Regions from separate parts of the Acidovorax cavernicola genome, predicted to be linked through region 1. Evidence: riboswitches for the same ligand, from Rfam matches in the RefSeq annotation. Region 1 holds a riboswitch; the other holds the start of a gene.
What was found. A riboswitch is a leader RNA that binds a small molecule or an ion and turns the genes downstream of it on or off. The one in region 1 is predicted to bind glycine.
Positions count from the first base shown of each region.

Region 1 (9,436 bases):
GACGCGGCGCAGCTCAAGGTGCCGGCCATGGCGCAGCCGCTGGCCGACGCCGTGGGGCAGGTCATCGGCAAGTCGACGGCGGCGCGCAAGCCGGCCGCCAAGACCGCCTCGAAGGCCGCCCCGAAGAAAGCCGCACCGGCACCTGCCGCGCGCAAGAAAACCACGTCCGCCGCCGCGCGCAAGCGAACCTCCGGCCGGCGCTGACGTCTGAGAAGGTGTGAACGAACCCGCCATGCCCGCTCATCCCGCCCAGGCACGCTCCCTCTGCGTTGCAAATGCTCGCCATAGCCCGAGCTATGGCTGCGCTTTGCGCCTTGATGGCGCGCGCCTGGGCGGGCTGCTCGGCCACGCCGGATTCATTCACACCTTCTGACCGCCACCTTTCCAGACAGACGACGCACGGGTCGGTACGCACCATGAAACTGTTTCCCACCGGCCATGCCACCCACCCGCAATGGCGCATGGCCGCCGGCCTCGTGCTGGCCCAGTTGCGCGCACAGATGGCGCTGCCCGACTACGCGTCCAATCCGACGCTCGGGCTGCTGTACATCACCGACCACTACGCGAGCGACGCGCAGGAGATCCTCGATCACCTGGGCGCCGAGCTGCCCGAAGTCACTGACTGGTCGGGCACGGTCGGCATCGGCGTCGCGGCCAACAACGCCGAGTATTTCGACGAGCCCGGCCTGAGCCTGATGCTGTGCGCGCTGCCCAGCGACCAGTACCGCGTGTTCTCGGGCGTGGCGCCGTTGGGCAGCTCCGAAATGAGCGGCTTCGAGGCCCACACCGCGCTCGTGCACGCCGACCCCGCGACGCCCGACCTGAGCGAGCTCATCGGCGAGATGGCGGGCCGCACCGACACCGGCTACCTGTTCGGCGGGCTCTCGTCCGGCCGCGGCGGGGCGCTGCAGTTCGCGGTGGGCGGCAACGGCAACATCCGCGGTCACGGGGCGGCGGGCGGTGTGTTCTCGGGCGGTTTGTCCGGCGTGGTGTTCGGCGAGGGCGTGCGGCTGGTGTCGCGTGTCACGCAAGGCTGCCAGCCGCTGCGCACCGGTGGCGCGCGCGAGCGCGAGATCACCGAGGCCGATGGCAACCTGCTGCTCGCGCTCGACGGCGAGCCGGCGCTCGACGTGCTGCTGGCCGACCTGCAGGTGTCGCTCGACCGGCCGCAGGAAGCCATCGACGCCGTGCGCAACACGCTGGTCGGCCTGGCCGACGCGGGCAGCGACGGTATCCGCCGCACCGGCGACCTGGGCGCCGACGTGCTGGTGCGTCACATCATCGGCCTGGATCCCACGCGACGCGGCATTGCCATCGCCGACAACGCCGAGGCCGGCATGCGGATGAGCTTCTGCCGCCGCAATGCGCAGGCGGCGCGCGCCGACCTCATGCGCATCTGCGCCGAGATCCGCGAAGAACTTGAGCCCGAGGAGCAGACCCTGGCCACCGCGCGCGCCGTGGCGGCCGGCGAGGCCGAGGCTGCACCGCACCCCGCGCGGCGCATCGCCGGCGCGGTGTACGTGAGCTGCTCCGGCCGCGGCGGCCCGCACTTCGGCGCGCCGGGCGCCGAACTGCAGATCGTGCGACATGCGCTGGGCGACGTGCCGCTGGTCGGCTTCTTCGCCGCCGGCGAGATCGCGCGCCATCACCTGTATGGCTACACGGGCGTGCTGACGGTGTTCACTGCGCCGGACTGACGGGAAAAAACGACGCAGCGCCCCGCCCGCTGTTTTCGCGAGCGGCCTGCGTCGATAGAATCCGCCCGCTTTCTTGAATCTCTGCTGCTGCAAGAAAGAGTGATCCGCGTGCCCCGAGGCGCGCGGTCGATCTCTTTCGCCCCGCCACGCGATGTGACCGGGGCCCGGAAACCGACACGGTTTCCCCGAATGGAATTGCAGCCATGGGCAGCCCCACCAACCGTCATTTTTCGAGACTTCAGCGCGCTTTCTCGCGCGCCAACATCGCCGTCGATTACCGCGACGGCATCTATCACCTGCGCAACGAGGCCGCGCAGGCGACCGTTCTTCTGCCGCAGAGCCTGCCGCTGGAAGAAAAGGCCGTGAACCAGCTGCTGGCCTTCGCCAGCGTGCGCTCGCCCGATAGTGAGCACGGCGTGTGCAAGGCCTGCGCGACACCGGACTTCCATCCGGGATCGGTCGCGCCGGTCGGCAGCGTCGTGGCCACCGATGGCGACTTCGTCATTCCCGCCGCGGTCGGCACCGACATCAACTGCGGCATGCGCCTGCTGACCACCGGCCTCACGCTGGATCAGGTGGCGCCGCACAAGACGCAGCTGCTCGCGCGGCTCACGCGCAGCCTGCTCGACAACGGGCGCGACGTGCCGGTGCACACGGCGGCGTTTCGCGCGCTGTTCGACGAAGGGCCGGCGGCGTTCCTGGATGCCGTGCGCGGTGAAGGGCTCTGGGCGGCGTGCGACCGCGACCGGCTGCATGCCGAGATCGGCGCGTGCATCGGCCTGGCGAGCTTCGGCGGGCGGTCGCGACACGCACCGTCGGCCTACACCGGCGCGCGCCACGAGGTCTTCCGCGACCCGTGCCTCGGCACGCCGGGCAGCGGCAATCACTTCGTCGAGCTGCAGGTGGTCGACCAGGTGATGGACCGGCATGCGGCCTATCGCGCAGGGCTCAAGGCCGGCGAGGTCGTGGTGATGATCCACAGCGGCTCGCGCGACATCGGGTTCCATGTCGGCGGTCGCTGGATGGACCGGGCGCGGGCCGAGTGGCCGCAGGGGTTGCGCCATCCGAAGAGTGGGCTGTACGGGCTGACCGGGCCGCTGGCCCAGGAGTACCTCGAGGCCATGGGCGTGGCTGCGCGCTATGCGTGGGCCAACCGCGTCGTGCTGGCCGAGCTGGTGCGCAAGGACTTCGCCGAGCTGCTGGGCGCCACGGCGTCGGCGCTGGTGGTCGACGTGCCGCACAACGTGGTGCTGCGCGAGCACGGAATGAACATCCATCGCAAGGGCGCGACGCCGGCGCACGCGGGCGATCTCGCGCTGATCCCGGGCTCGATGGGCGATCACTCGTACCTGGCGACCGGACTGGGCCACGAGGACTGGCTGTGGTCGTGCAGCCATGGCGCCGGCCGACGCATGCGGCGGCAGGAAGTGCGCGCGATGCGGCCCGCGCCGGGCGACGAGAACGCCAGCTGGCAGTGCGTGACCTTGCGCGAGGAGCGCCGCATCGAAGAGGCGCCGCAGGCCTACAAGCCGATCGGCGCGGTGATCGATGCGCAGGAAAGTGCGGGGCTGATTCGCTGCGCCGTGCGGCTCAAGCCCTGGGTCACGTTCAAGGCATGACCCAGGGCGGGTGCCGTGTCAGCCCAGAGCGGGCTGCACGGCGCGCGACGCGGGCGCCGGCATGCCGGCGAACGTGAAGTCGACCTCGGGCGCCAGTCCGCTCACGATGCGTGCGATCGACTTGCCCGAGCCGCAGGCGTGCGTCCAGCCGAGCGTGCCGTGGCCGGTGTTGAGGAACAGGTTCGGCAGCTTCGTCTTGCCGATCAGCGGCACGTTGCTCGGCGTGGCGGGACGCAGGCCGGTCCAGAACTGGGCGCGCTCGGTGTCGCCGGCGCCGGGGAACAGTTCTTCGACGCGCCGCACGATGGCTTCGCAGCGCACGCGGTTCAGGTCGCGGTCGTAGCCGTTGAGTTCGGCCGTGCCGGCGATGCGCAGACGGTCGCCCGATTCCGACGTGTAGCGCGAGAACACCAGCTTGTATTCATCGTCGGTCAGCGAGACCTGGTGGGCCTTGGAGGCGTCCTTCACGGGCAGCGTCACCGAGTAGCCCTTGGCCGGGTAGATCGGCAGGCGGATGCCCAGCGGCGCCGCGTACAGCGGGCTCAGCGAACCCATCGCGAGCACGAAGGCGTCGCCGCGGATGCGCTGGAAGCGGCCTTCGCTGTCGGTCGCCTCGACGTGGTCGATGCTGCCGCCGGCTTCGCGCAGCGCGGTCACCGTGTGGCTCATGAGGAACTTCACGCCGGCCGCCTCGGCCAGCTTCACGAGTTCGCGCGCGAAGCGGTTGGCGTCGCCCGACTCGTCTTCGGCGGTGTATGTGGCGCCGGCGAGTTGGGGGCGGATGTGGGCGAGGGCGGGTTCGATCCGGATGGCCTCGTCGGCCGAGATCACCTGGCGTTCGCAGCCCAGGGCTCGCATCTGCTCGGCAGGCGCGAGGGCGCCGTCGAATTCCTTCTGCGTCGTATAGAAGTGCAGGATGCCTTGCGTGCGCTGGTCGTAGCTCAGGCCGGTGTCTCGACGCAATTGCTGCAACATGTCGCGGCTGTATGTACCAAGACGCACGATTTGTTCGATGTTATGGCGGGTGCGCGCCGGGGTGCATTCGCGCAGGAACTGCAGGCCCCAGAGCCATTGGCGCATGTCGGCGCGGATGCGGAACAGCAGCGGCGCATCTTCCTTGCCGAGCCATTGCAGCACCTTCAGCGGCGCGCTCGGATTGGCCCACGGTTCGGCATGGCTGACCGAGATCTGGCCGCCGTTGGCGAAGCTGGTTTCGGCGGCCGGGGTGGCCTGCCGGTCGATCACGGTCACTTCGTGGCCGAGTTGCTGGAGGTAGTAAGCCGAAGTCACGCCGAGCAGGCCGGCGCCAAGAACGATCACGCGCATTTCAAGTACCTTTGAGTTTGCAGCGCTTGAACGGCGGGCGTGGAGTGCTATTGAACAAATAGCAAGCAACTGGACGACCGCTGTCCAAGTTGCCGCTCCCCCTGTCCTCGGTACCTGAGAGATTCACCCTGCTGCACCCGCAGCGGGTTTGCTCCTTCGGTGCGCCACATGGCGTGGCGGCTCTCCAGACGGCCGTATCGATGATTTGCAGTACTGACCCCTTGCCGAAGTTCCTGATTTCTTCCTGGAACCTCGTCGGGCCGACCTGAGCGTTTATGGGAGTTTGCGCCTTCGGTAGGGCCTCCGTGGAAGCCCGCTCTCCTGCAGTGGGGGCGATTGTAGGCGGGGTCCGCAAGGCGGCCAACCCCTGTACATCGGCACTGCGCGCCGATGGGATAATTGACTGTTAATTTTCCGTAAAGCAAACTTTTTTCTACAGGCAGGGAACCCCATGATCTTGGTGACCGGCGGCGCAGGCTTCATTGGCGCCAATTTCGTGCTCGACTGGATCGCGCAAGGCGACGAGCCCGTCGTGAACCTCGACAAGCTGACCTACGCGGGCAACCTCGAGACCCTCGCATCGCTCAAGGGCAACGCGAATCACATCTTTGTGCAGGGCGACATCGGCGACAGCGCGCTGCTCGACCGCCTGCTGGCCGAACACAAACCGCGTGCCGTCGTGAACTTTGCCGCGGAATCGCACGTCGACCGCTCGATCCACGGCCCGGAAGACTTCGTGCAGACCAACGTGCTCGGCACCTTCCGCCTGCTCGAGTCGGTGCGCGGCTACTGGAACGCCCTTCCGGCCGACCAGAAGGCGGCCTTCCGCTTCCTGCACGTGTCGACCGACGAGGTCTATGGTTCGCTCTCCAAGACCGACCCGGCCTTCACCGAAGAAAACAAGTACGAGCCCAACAGCCCGTACTCGGCCAGCAAGGCCGCCAGCGACCACCTCGTGCGCGCCTGGCACCACACCTACGGCCTGCCGGTGGTCACCACCAACTGTTCGAACAACTACGGCCCGTTCCACTTCCCCGAGAAGCTGATCCCGCTGATGATCGTCAACGCACTGGCCGGCAAGAACCTGCCCGTGTACGGCGACGGCATGCAGGTGCGCGACTGGCTCTACGTGAAGGACCACTGCAGCGCCATCCGCCGCGTGCTCGAAGCCGGGACGCTGGGCGAGACCTACAACGTCGGCGGCTGGAACGAGAAGCCCAACATCGAGATCGTCAACACCGTGTGCGCGCTGCTCGACGAGCTGAGCCCGCGCGCCGACGGCAAGCCGTACAAGGAACAGATCACCTACGTCACGGACCGCCCGGGCCACGACCGCCGCTACGCCATCGACGCACGCAAGCTCGAACGCGAACTCGGCTGGAAGCCGGCCGAGACCTTCGACACCGGCATCCGCAAGACCGTCGAGTGGTACCTCGCCAACGGCGATTGGGTGCGCAACGTGCAAAGCGGCGCGTACCGCGAGTGGGTCGAGAAGCAGTACGACGCCACGGCGAAGGCTGGCGCATGAAGCTGCTGCTGCTTGGCAAGGGTGGACAGGTCGGCTGGGAGCTGCAGCGCAGCCTCGCGCCGCTCGGCGAGCTGGTCGCGCTGGACTTCGACAGCACCGACTTCCACGCCGACTTCAGCCGTCCCGAGCAGCTGGCCGAGACGGTGCTGGCGGTGCGCCCCGACGTGATCGTCAATGCCGCCGCGCACACTGCCGTCGACAAGGCCGAGAGCGAGCCCGACTTCGCGCGCAAGCTCAACGCCACCTCGCCCGGCGTGGTGGCCGAGGCCGCGCAGCAGATCGGCGCGCTGATGGTGCATTACTCCACCGACTATGTCTTCGACGGCAGCGGCACCCGCCCCTGGAAGGAAGATGACGCGACCGGCCCGCTCAGCGTGTACGGCCAGACCAAGCTCGAGGGCGAGCAACTGGTGGCCAAGCACTGCGCGAGGCACCTGATCTTTCGCACCAGCTGGGTCTACGCCGCACGCGGCGGCAACTTCGCCAAGACCATGCTGCGCCTGGCCAAGGAGCGCGACAAGCTGACCGTCATCGACGACCAGTTCGGCGCACCGACCGGCGCCGAACTGCTGGCCGACATCACCGCACACGCCATCCGCGCGACCCTGCAGGACCCGGCCAAGGCCGGGCTGTACCACGCCATCGCCGGCGGCGAGACCACGTGGCACGGCTACGCGCGTTTCGTGCTCGAGATGGCGCAGCAGGCCGGCGTCGAACTCAAGGCAGGACCGCAGGCTGTCGAAGCCGTGCCCACCAGCGCCTTCCCGACGCCCGCGACGCGGCCGCACAACTCGCGGCTCGACACCACCAAGCTGCAGACCACCTTCGGCCTGCGCCTGCCGCCTTGGCAGGAAGGCGTGGCGCGCATGCTGCGCGAGACGCTCTGATGGCTCTCTGACAGAGCAAGAGCAGACTGATTTTCACGGACCCCACAGAAGAAGAGACTCCATGACGCAACGCAAAGGCATCATCCTCGCCGGCGGCTCCGGCACCCGCCTGCATCCGGCCACGCTCGCCATGAGCAAGCAACTGCTGCCGGTGTACGACAAGCCGATGATCTATTACCCGCTGAGCACCCTGATGCTCGGCGGCATGCGCGACATCCTGATCATCAGCACGCCGCAGGACACGCCGCGCTTCCAGCAACTGCTGGGCGATGGCAGCCAGTGGGGCATCAACCTGCAGTACGCGGTGCAGCCGAGTCCCGATGGCCTGGCGCAGGCGTTCATCATCGGCGACAAGTTCGTGGGGAACTCGCCGAGTGCGCTGGTGCTGGGGGACAACATCTTCTATGGGCACGACTTCGTGCATCTGCTGTCGGACGCCGATGCCAAGCAGAGCGGCGCAACCGTGTTCGCGTACCACGTGCACGACCCGGAGCGCTATGGCGTGGTGGCCTTCGATGCCAACGGCAAGGCCAGCAGCATCGAAGAGAAGCCTACCCAGCCCAAGAGCAGCTACGCCGTCACCGGCCTGTACTTCTATGACAACCAGGTCGTCGACATTGCCAAGGCCGTGAAGCCGAGCGCACGAGGCGAACTGGAGATCACGGCAGTCAATCAGGCGTATCTGGACCTCGATCAGTTGAACGTGCAGATCATGCAGCGCGGTTACGCGTGGCTGGATACGGGCACGCACGAGAGCCTGCTCGAAGCAGGGCAGTTCATTGCGACGCTCGAGCATCGGCAAGGGCTGAAGATCGCGTGTCCTGAAGAAATCGCATGGCGCAATGGCTTCATCGACCGCGAACAACTCGAAAAGCTCGCCGCACCGCTGCAGAAGAATGGATACGGAAAGTACCTGAAGCACCTGCTGGCCGAGGAGATTCGCTCGTGAAGGTCATCCAAACCGAGATCCCTGACGTTTTGATCATCGAGCCGAAGGTTTTCGGCGATGCACGCGGCTTCTTCTATGAGAGTTTCAATGGCAAAGCGTTCGACGAGGCTGTCGGGCGGCATGTCGAATTTGTTCAGGACAACCATTCGCGATCGACGAAGGGCGTGCTGCGTGGCTTGCACTATCAGATCCAGCAACCGCAGGGCAAACTCGTGCGCGTGGTGCGCGGCGCGGTGTTCGATGTGGCCGTGGACATCCGTCGGTCTTCGCCCACCTTCGGGAAGTGGGTCGGTGTGGAGTTGACTGCAAGCAATCACCGGCAGCTGTGGGTGCCCGCTGGCTTCGCGCACGGATTCCTGGTCGCGAGCGACACGGCAGATTTTCTCTACAAGACGACCGACTACTACGCGCCTGCGCATGAGCGATGCATCTTGTGGAGTGACGCCTCTCTCGGCATTGCATGGCCGGATGTCGGGCAGGCCCCGGCACTTTCAGCCAAGGACAGCGCCGGGCTTTCGATGAAGCAGGCGGAATTTTTCGAATAGAAGAAGACGACGAATGCTGCGGATCGACTATTCGCGGCTGTTTCAAAGGGGTAGTCAAAGCCATCGGATCTGTCTGCCACTCAATATTTTTATAACTCCTACCCCCGAATTTTTATGCCTACATTCTTTCCAGAACACCAGATACCAGATGCTGGGCTGTACGCGGATGCGTATTTCGAAAGAATCAACGCTGCAGCCAAGACGGTGGATCGTGGGGCGCTGGCTGCCGCCGGGCGCCTTCTTGCGGAGCGCGCAGCCCAAGGAAAGATGATCTTTTCATGCGGCAACGGGGGGTCGGCAGCCATTTCCAACCACCTGGTCTGCGATTGCATGAAAGGCGTTCGCAGCAACAGCTGGCTGAAGCCGAAGGTGAACAGCCTCTCGTCCGCTGTCGAATTGATTACCGCGATCGTCAACGATATCGGCCCCGACGAGATGTTCTCGTTCCAGTTGACGTCCATGGCGTCCGAAGGAGACGTCCTCATCGCGATCAGCTCGTCCGGCGCCTCGCCCAACATCATCAAGGCGCTCAATGCGGCGCGTGAGATGAAGATGGCAACGATTGCCATGACCGGGTTTGCGGGTGGCGATGCAGCTCGCCTCGCCGACGTCAGTCTTCACGTGGATGCGCAGAACTATGGTGTCGTCGAGGATGTGCATCAGTCGCTCATGCACATCCTGGCGCAATACCTTCGCCAGAGTCACCTGACAGATCCCTCCCTGCTGGGAACGCTCAAGTTCTAGCATCTGACATGCCGGCCTGGACAAGCAATTTCTAGCTCTTTAGGTCTGCTGTCACCCAAGGCCTTCCTATTGTGAGATCCCAATGAAATTGCACCTGATCACTGGTGGCGCTGGTTTTGTCGCTGTCAACCTGACACGCCG
Region 1 covers NZ_QXMN01000043.1:14,593-24,028, reverse strand. Annotated here, with positions in the region: gene D3H34_RS25325 (PhaM family polyhydroxyalkanoate granule multifunctional regulatory protein) at 1-204, shown strand, start outside; gene D3H34_RS25320 (FIST signal transduction protein) at 417-1,697, shown strand; gene D3H34_RS25315 (RtcB family protein) at 1,901-3,316, shown strand; gene D3H34_RS25310 (D-amino acid dehydrogenase) at 3,335-4,642, opposite strand; glycine riboswitch at 4,734-4,840, opposite strand; glycine riboswitch at 4,886-4,976, opposite strand; gene rfbB (dTDP-glucose 4,6-dehydratase) at 5,094-6,170, shown strand; gene rfbD (dTDP-4-dehydrorhamnose reductase) at 6,167-7,057, shown strand; gene rfbA (glucose-1-phosphate thymidylyltransferase RfbA) at 7,119-8,006, shown strand; gene rfbC (dTDP-4-dehydrorhamnose 3,5-epimerase) at 8,003-8,551, shown strand; gene D3H34_RS25285 (D-sedoheptulose-7-phosphate isomerase) at 8,666-9,295, shown strand; gene D3H34_RS25280 (SDR family NAD(P)-dependent oxidoreductase) at 9,378-9,436, shown strand, end outside.

Region 2 (9,436 bases), on a different contig from region 1:
TGCCTCATGCTGGTGGTCGCCTCCGCGCTGGGCGTGTTCCAGATCGTCACCCGCTTCGTGCTCGAGCAGCCCGCCGAGTGGAGCGAGATCCTGATCCGCGTGAGCCTGATCTGGATGGTGTTCCTCGGCATCCCGATGGCCTTCCGCCAAGGCGCGATGGTGAGCGTCGACGTGCTCTACCGCTGGAGCCCGCCACGCGTGCGCCGCGTGCTCGACGCCGTGGTGGCACTGGCTGCGCTGGTGCTGATGCTGGTCATCCTCTGGTGGGGCTGGGACTACGCCATGCGCGGGCGCGTGCAGTCGATGGCCGGTCTCGAAAGCCTGTCGATGGTCTGGGCCTACCTGGCGTTGCCCGTCGGCTCCGTGTTCTGCCTGTTCGGCATTGCGGGCAATTTCCTTGATCCGAAGCGGCTTGAGTTGGAGACTGCGCAATGAGTGTGGTGATGGTTGCAACGATGGTGCTGTGTTTTGCACTGTCGATCTCGGTGGCCGTGTCCATCGGTCTGGCGTCGATCCTGGGCATCCAGGTCACCAACGCCAACATGCTGATCTCCGTGAAGGAGATGTTCAATTCGATCAACAAGTTTCCGCTGGCGGCCATCCCGTTCTTCATCCTGGCCGGCAACCTGATGGAGACCGGCGGCATCTCGCGCCGCCTGGTGGAGTTCGCCAAGAGCATCGTGGGCGGCGTGCAGGGCGGCCTGCCGATGACCTGCGTGCTGACCTGCATGATCTTCGCGGCGGTGTCGGGCTCGTCGGTGGCGACCACCTTCGCGATCGGCGCGATCCTGATCCCGGCGCTCATCAAGCACGGCTACCCCACCTCGTACGCGGCGGCGCTGCAGGCCACGAGCGCGGAGCTGGGCGTGATCATCCCGCCCTCGATCCCGATGATCCTGTACGGCGTGAGCGCCGAAGTCTCGATCGGCGAGCTGTTCATCGCGGGCTTCGGCCCCGGCATCCTGATCAGCCTCGCGCTGATGCTCTTCGTGTGGGTCTACTGCAAGTGGAAGGGCTGGGGCAAGAACGACGGCGACGGTCGCATGCCCTTCGGCCGCGCGCTGTGGCAGGCCGGCTGGGCACTGCTGATGCCGGTGATCATCCTGGGCGGCATCTACGGCGGGATCTTCACGCCGACCGAGGCCTCGGCGGTGGCGGTGTTCTACGCGCTCGTCGTCGGCATGGTGATCTACCGCGAGATCAAGATCACCGACCTGTTCGCGATCCTGCGCAAGTCGGTGCTGTCGTCGGCGGTGATCATGTTCATCATCGCCAACGCAGGCCTGTTCGCCTTCCTGATCACCCGCGCCGGCGTGCCCGATGCCATCGGCCACTGGCTGCAGGAGGTGCTGAAGTCGCCCGCGATGTTCCTGCTGGGCGTGAACGCGGCACTGTTCGTGATCGGCATGTTCATCGAGACGAGCGCGGCCATCATCGTGCTGGCACCGATCCTCGCGCCGGTGGCGGTGCATTTCGGCATCGACCCGGTGCACTTCGGCCTGATCATGGTGGTGAACCTGGCGCTGGGCATGATCACCCCGCCCTTCGGCGTGAACCTGTTCGCCGCCTGTACGGTGGCGCGCATCTCGCTCGACCGGATCGTGCGGCACCTGATCCCGTTCGTGCTGGTGATCCTGGCCTGCCTGATGGTGATCACCTACGTGCCCTGGATTTCGCTGTCGCTGCGCGACCTGGTCTACGCCAGGTAGCCGGCAGCGCGCAGCCATGCACGCCACTTGAGGCGGGCGGCCTTCGCGGGCCGCCCGCCTTGTCGTTTCAGCGCTCCTTTTTCTGTTGCAGGTACTGGCTCGGTGGCACGCCGAGCGTGCGGCGGAACATCGCGGTGAAGGCGCTCGGGCTCTCGTAGCCGTGCGCCAGCGCCACTTCCAGGATCGACGCGCCCGCGGCCAGCCGCGGCAGGCTCAGCAGCAGCCGCGCCTGGCGGCACCATGCACCGAAGGTCATGCCGGTCTCGCGTTCGAACAAGCGGGCCAGCGTGCGCGCATTCATGTGCAGCCGCTCGGCCCAACCGTCGAGCGTGGCGGGCTGCGAAGGGTCGCGAATGAGTGCCTCGCACAGCGCAGCCAGGCGCGCGTGGCGCGGCATCGGCACATGCAATGACAGCGCGGGCGCGGCCTCGATCTCGTCCAGGATCAGCTCCATCACGCGCTCGTCACGCCCGCCTGGCGGGTAGTCGAGCGGCAGCGAGACCGCCGCCACGATCAGCTCACGCAGCAGCGCGCCCACATGGATCACACGGCAGTCGGCCCCCAGGTCGGCGCGCGTGCCGGGCTCGACGAAGACGGTGCGCATCTTCACCTCGCCGGCCATGCGGATCTGGTGCGTCATGCCCGGCGGCACCCAGACGCCGCGTCCGGTCGGCACCACCCAGCTGCCGGGCTCGGCGCTGACCATCATCACGCCCGAGATCGCGTGGATGAGCTGCCCGCGCCGGTGCGCATGCGGCGGAATGAAGGCGTCGCCGGCCGGGTCGGTCGCCAGCACGGCCACGGCGCGGGGGGTCGATTCGCCTTCTTCGGGGCGCAGATTCAGTTTGTCCATTTCACGACGATGTTTGCACATTCGTGGCGAGAACATCTTTTCGTGTCTTCCTACGATGGCTTTCCCCCTCTTTTTCTCCAACCGGACATCGAAGAAAGAAGCCATCGCATGAACTCGCGCCGACTCGGGCTGCTCACCGGCACCCATGCCGTCAACGACCTCTACCAGGGCCTCGTGCCCGCGCTGCTGCCCCTCATGGTGCTGGAGCGCGGCTACAGCTACACGGCCGTGAGCGGCCTGATGCTGGCGGCCACCGGGCTGTCGAGCGTGGTGCAGCCGCTGTTCGGCCTGTACGCCGACCGCCACCCGCGCGCCTGGCTGGTGCCGGTGGGCTTCCTGGTGGCGGCGCTGGGCGTGGTGCTGGCGGGCCTGAGCCAGAGCTACCTGCTGACCTGGATCGCGGTCGCGCTGTGCGGACTGGGCATCGCGGCCTACCACCCGCCGGCCACCGTGGCCGCGCGCGCGGCCGGCGGCGCCTCGCAGAAGGCGATGAGCGTGTTCTCGGTGGGCGGCACCATCGGCGCCTCGTTCGCGCCCGTGCTGGCGGCCACGGTGGTCGGTGGCGGCAGCCTGTCGCGCAGCTACCTGCTCGGCATTCCCGCGCTCGCGATGGGCGTGGTGTGGGTCGCGGCGAACGTGCGGCGTGGTGCGGCGGCCGGCACGTCGTCGGCATCGCGCGGCTCGAAGGCGGGCGCCCCGGTGCTCAAGCCCCACAACGACTGGCGCGCCTTCGGCCTGCTGGTGGCGACCATCGTGGGCTGGTCGATCCCGTACGTCACGGTGCTGTCGATGCTCTCGCTGCGCATCACGCGCGACCTGCACGGCACCAGCTTCCAGGGCGCCGCGGCGCTCACCGCTTTCACTGCGGCTGGCGCCGTGGGCACGCTGGCCGGCGGCTGGCTCGGCGACCGCATCGGGCGCATGGGCACGATCCGCTGCGGCTACCTGCTCGCGCTGCCGGCCATGGCGGGCCTCGTGCTCGCATCGACGCCCGGCATGGCGTTGGCCTGCACCGCGTGGCTCGGCATGAGCATGTTCCTGCCCTTCGCCGCGCAGGTGACGCTCGCGCAGGACTACCTGCCGCGCAACCCGGCCACCGCCAGCGGCATCACGCTCGGGCTCGCGCTCTCGGTCGGCGGGCTGGTGTCGCCGCTGTTCGGCATGCTGTCGGACGCACGCGGGCTCGGCACGACGCTCACGGTGGTGCTGTGCGTGCTGTGCGTCGCGACCGTGCTGGCCTTGCGGCTTCGCAACCGCACGGTGCAGGTGATGACGGGTGAGGCTGCGGCGGCCTGAGTTCGACCTCGCGCTCTGAGCAACAGACCACGGAAATCCGTGGGCGATTCAACGCCACGCGTCCCCTCTTTCACTGCCAGAATCGACGCAAGCTTCGACGTCGAGCCTGACAGAGCAGAAGAAGGAAAAGGACGCCATGCATCGAATCGCCGCCCAAGGTTGCAGCCTCGCCGCCGCCGGCCTGCTGGCCACGGCCGGTTTCGCGGCCACGCCGGGCGCACCGGCGGTACCGGCCACGGCGCCCGCCGTTGCGGCGAACCCCATCGCCAGCCTCGCCGAAGTCGAAACCGCCGTGCGCGCCTGGGCTGCTGCCTGGTCCGCGCGTGACGTGGAGCGCTACCTCGCGGCCTACGCGCCCGACTTCACCCCGGCGCGCGGCCAGACCCGCGAGCGCTGGGAGGCCGACCGGCGCGCCCGCATCACGGGCAAGTCGCGCATCAGCGTGGGCATCGAGGGCTTGGTGATCAGCATCCAGGGCACCTCCGCCAGCGCGCAGTTCCGGCAGGTCTACCGCGCCGATGCGCTGACCGAGACCGACCGCAAGACCCTCGAACTTCAGCGCGTGGGCCCGCGCTGGCTGATCCGCAAGGAGAGCGCGGGCACCTGACACGGACGCATTCGCGCCCCAATCCCCCTGTAGGCAAATGGTTCACGAAGATGTCACCACTTGCAACGATGCTGCAGCCTTCGACCTCCGAAAGCTGTGGCCGCCATGTTCCCCACCAAGACCGAGAAGGCACGCGACGAACTCCAGGCCGGGCAGCGCACGCTCAGCCAGCGTGAGCGCGCGCTGCTGCTGATGGCCGACGGCCGGCGCACGCTGACCGACTTCAGCCCCCTGTTTCCCAGCCGTGTCGAGGCCGAGCAGGCGATCCAGGGGCTGATGCAGCGGGGCTACCTGCAGGAGGCGCGGCCGGCCCCGGTGCCACCCGCTCCCGCCCCCACGCCCGTCCCGGCCGCGGAGCCGATCCAGGTCGCCACGTCGGCCGACAGCTTCGACGGCAAGCGCTCGCTGGCCACCACGCGCATGTTCCTGTTCGACATCTGCGAGCGCATGTTCGTGCGCCGCGACCCGCGCTTCGCCAACCAGATGCGCGACGCCCTGCGCGAGGCCCGCGACCGCGAGGCCATGCTGACCATCGCCGCGCTGATGCTCTCCGAGATCGAGAAGAGCGCCGGCCCCGAGCGCGCCGACTCGCTGCGCGAGCGCATCGACAAGCTGCTGCCGCCGGCCGAAACCGTGCACTGAGCCGTCGGGCCCGGCCGCTCGATCCACTACACTCGTCGGGTCAGGAGAGAGCCCCGCGCGACGGGGCCGCCGAAGGCGCAGGGGTTCCCCGAACGCTCAGGCAAAAGGACTGACAAGACGCCGGCAACCACCGGCGTTTCCTTGCTGGAGAGAGGCCACTGCACCCCGGGTGCAACGATGGCCCACCGAAGGAGCAAACCCCGATCGTGGGGCGAATCTCTCAGGTAAAGCGGACAGCAGGGGTGGCCCGTGGCGTTGCAGCCATGGATTTCGACTGCCCCTTTGGAGTGCCCCGTGGCTGCTTCTTCCGCTTCCGACGCTCAACTTCTCAAGACCCCACTGTACGACCTCCACGTGGAGCTCGGCGCCCGCATGGTGCCCTTCGCCGGCTACGCCATGCCCGTGCAGTACCCCGCCGGCCTGATGGCCGAGCACAAGCACACGCGCGACGCGGCGGGCCTCTTCGACATTTCCCACATGGGCCAGTTGCGCCTGGTCGGCCCCGACGCCGCCGCCGCCTTCGAGACCCTGATGCCCGTCGACGTGGTCGACCTGCCCGCCGGCAAGCAGCGCTACGGCCTGCTGCTGAACGACGAGGGCGGCATCCTCGACGACCTGATGTTCTTCAACGAAGGCAACGGCTCGCTCTTCGTGATCGTCAACGGCGCCTGCAAGGTGGCCGACCTCGCCCACATCCAGAACAGGATCGGCGCGCGCTGCGAGGTGCAGCCCCTGCCTGACCACGCCCTGCTGGCGCTGCAGGGCCCGCAGGCCGCCGCCACGCTGGCGCGGCTGTCGCCCGGCATCGAGCGCTTCGTGTTCATGACCGGCGGCGCGGTGCAGATCGGCGGCATTCCCGCTTTCGTCACCCGCAGCGGCTACACCGGCGAAGACGGCTTCGAGATCTCGGTGGCCGCCAAGGATGCCGAGGCGCTGGCCCGCCTGCTGCTCGCGCAGCCCGAGGTGAAGCCCGTCGGCCTGGGCGCGCGCAACTCGCTGCGGCTGGAAGCCGGCCTGTGCCTGTACGGCAACGACATCGACACCACCACCACGCCGGTCGAAGCCTCGCTCAACTGGGCGATCCAGAAGGTGCGCCGCGCCGGTGGCGCGCGCGAAGGCGGCTTTCCGGGCGCGGCCAAGGTGCTGGCCCAGCTGGCCGCCGTCGCCTCGGGCGCGGCCGGTCACACCGACCACGAGACGCTCACGCGCAAGCGCGTCGGTCTGGTGGCGCTGGAACGCATTCCGGTGCGCGACGGCACGCTGCTGCAATCGCTCGAAGGCCACGACATCGGCACCGTGACCAGCGGCCTGCTCGGCCCCACGGCCGACCGTTGCGTCGCCATGGGCTACGTGGCCGCCGCCTTTGCCGAGCCCGGCACGCGCGTGCAGGCCATCGTGCGGGGCAAGCCGGTGCCGATGGAAGTCTCGACCATGCCCTTCGTGCCGACGCGCTACTACCGCGGCTGATTTTTCAAGCGCCTCGCCGACCCGGCTAGGCTCTGCACCCCGATTCATTTTTTCCACGAGGAGTTTTTTCATGAGCATCAAGTACACCAAGGACCATGAATGGGTGGCGGCCGAAGGCGGCGCTGCCACCGTCGGCATCACCGTGCATGCGCAGGACGCGCTGGGCGACGTGGTGTTCGTCGACCTGCCCGAAGTCGGCAAGACCTTCGCGCAGGGCGAGGTTGCCGGTGTGGTCGAGTCGGTGAAGGCCGCCGCCGACGTGTTCATGCCCGTGTCGGGCGAGATCACCGAAGTGAACGAAGCGCTGCGCGCCGACCCGTCGCTGGCCAACACCGATCCGCTGGCAGCCGGCTGGTTCTTCAAGGTCAAGCTGAGCGAACCCGCACAGCTCGACGCCCTGCTGGACGCTGCCAGCTACGACAAGTTCGCCGCCGAATCCTGATCCGCTGAGTTCTTCAGCACCTTTGTCTTTTCCTCCCGAGCCCTCACCGCCATGCCGACGCCCGCCCTTCCCTCTTTGCAAGAACTAGAGAACGCCGAAGAATTCCTCGCCCGCCACATCGGCATCGATGCGGCGGACGAGGCGCGCATGCTGCCGGTGATCGGCTCGGAAACGCGCGCGGAGCTCATCGACGGCATCGTGCCGGCAGCCATCCGCCGCGCCCGGCCGATGCGCCTGCCCGCGCCGGTCACCGAGGCCGACGCGCTGGCCGAGCTGAAGGCACTGGCGTCGAAGAACAAGGTGTTCAAGAGCTTCATCGGCCAGGGCTACTACGGCACGCACACGCCGGGCGTCATCCTGCGCAACATCCTGGAGAACCCCGCCTGGTACACCGCCTACACGCCCTACCAGGCCGAGATCTCGCAGGGCCGCATGGAAGCCCTGCTCAACTTCCAGACGATGGTGTGCGACCTCACGGGCATGGCCATCGCCAACGCCTCGATGCTCGACGAGGCCACCGCCGCCGCCGAGGCCATGACGCTGGCCAAGCGCAGCGTGAAGAGCAAGAGCAACGTGTTCCTGGTGTCGGGCGACTGCCACCCGCAGACCATCGAGGTCATCAAGACGCGCGCCGCGCCGCTGGGCATCGAGGTCAAGGTGAGCACCGTGTCGGAAACGCTGCCGCACCTGATGGTGAGCGGCGAGTTCTTCGGCGTGCTCGCACAGTACCCCGCCACCACCGGCCACGTGCACGACCTGCGCCCGCTCGCGGGCCACGCGCACCAGTGCGACGCCGCCTTCATCGTCGCGGCCGACCTGCTGGCGCTCACGCTGCTGGTCGCACCCGGCGAGTTCGATGCCGACATCGTCTGCGGCACCACGCAGCGCCTGGGCATGCCCCTGTGCAACGGCGGCCCGCACGCCGCCTACCTGGCCTGCCGCGATTCGTTCAAGCGCTCGCTGCCGGGCCGCCTGGTCGGCGTGAGCGTCGACACGCACGGCCAGCCCGCCTACCGCCTCGCGCTGCAGACGCGCGAGCAGCACATCCGCCGCGAGAAGGCCACCTCGAACATCTGCACCGCACAGGTGCTGCCGGCCGTGGTCGCCAGCATGTACGCCGTGTACCACGGCCCCGACGGCCTCACGCGCATCGCGCAGCGCGTGGCCGTGCTCACCGCCATCCTCGCCAAGGGCCTGTCGCAGATGGGCCGCGAGCCGGTGAACACCACCGCCTTCGATTCGCTGACGATCCGCACCGGCGACGACACCGCCGCGATCATCGAACGCGCCCAGGCCGGCGACGTCAACCTGCGCCAACGCCTGCAGCAGCACCTTGGCATCTCGCTGGACGAGACCACCACGCGCGCCGACATCGAGACCCTGTGGGCGCTGTTCGTGCCCGCCGGCACCGCGATGCCGCGCTTCGACGACCTGGCCGCCCACACCACGCCGCTGATCCCCGACGATCTGCGCCGTACCAGCGCCTTCCTGACGCACCCGGTGTTCAACACCCACAAGAGCGAAACCGCGATGCTGCGCTACATCCGCAGCCTGTCGGACAAGGACCTCGCGCTCGACCGCAGCATGATCCCGCTGGGCAGCTGCACCATGAAGCTGAACGCGACCAGCGAGATGATCCCCATCACCTGGCCCGAGTTCGCGAACATCCACCCCTTCGCGCCCGCCGACCAGCTGCAGGGCTATGCCCAGCTCGACGCGCAGCTGCGCGCCTGGCTGTGCGAGGCCACCGGCTATGCGGGCATCAGCCTGCAGCCCAACGCGGGCTCGCAGGGCGAGTACGCAGGCCTGCTGGCCATCAAGTCCTTCCACGAAGCCAAAGGCCAGGGCCATCGCAACATCTGCCTCATTCCCTCGTCGGCCCACGGCACCAACCCGGCCAGCGCCCAGATGGTGGGCCTGCAGGTGGTGGTGACGGCCTGCGACGCGCAAGGCAACGTCGACATGGACGACCTCAAGCGCGCCTGCGAAAAGCACAGCGAGCACCTGGCCGCCGTGATGATCACCTACCCCAGCACGCACGGCGTGTTCGAGACCCGCGTGAAGGAACTGTGCGAGCTCGTGCATGAGCACGGCGGCCGCGTGTACGTCGATGGCGCCAACATGAACGCGCTGGTCGGCGTGGCCGCGCCGGGCGAGTTCGGCGGCGACGTGAGCCACCTGAACCTGCACAAGACCTTCTGCATTCCGCACGGCGGCGGCGGTCCGGGCGTCGGTCCGGTCTGCGTGGTGGAAGACCTCGTGCCCTACCTGCCGGGCCATGCGACGGCCGGCGTGCCCTCGAACGGCGTCGGCGCCGTTTCTGCAGCGCCGCTGGGCAATGCAGCCGTGCTGCCCATCAGCTGGATGTACTGCCGCATGATGGGCGCCAAGGGCCTGCAGGCCGCGACCGAGACGGCCAT
Region 2 covers NZ_QXMN01000004.1:78,973-88,408, reverse strand. Annotated here, with positions in the region: gene D3H34_RS06365 (TRAP transporter small permease) at 1-435, shown strand, start outside; gene D3H34_RS06360 (TRAP transporter large permease) at 432-1,709, shown strand; gene D3H34_RS06355 (AraC family transcriptional regulator) at 1,777-2,562, opposite strand; gene D3H34_RS06350 (MFS transporter) at 2,671-3,858, shown strand; gene D3H34_RS06345 (L,D-transpeptidase Cds6 family protein) at 3,995-4,465, shown strand; gene D3H34_RS06340 (hypothetical protein) at 4,571-5,107, shown strand; glycine riboswitch at 5,139-5,229, shown strand; glycine riboswitch at 5,242-5,354, shown strand; gene gcvT (glycine cleavage system aminomethyltransferase GcvT) at 5,402-6,574, shown strand; gene gcvH (glycine cleavage system protein GcvH) at 6,645-7,016, shown strand; gene gcvP (aminomethyl-transferring glycine dehydrogenase) at 7,068-9,436, shown strand, end outside.
Region 2: another riboswitch for glycine. It lies ahead of gcvT (glycine cleavage system aminomethyltransferase GcvT); the one in region 1 lies ahead of D3H34_RS25310 (D-amino acid dehydrogenase).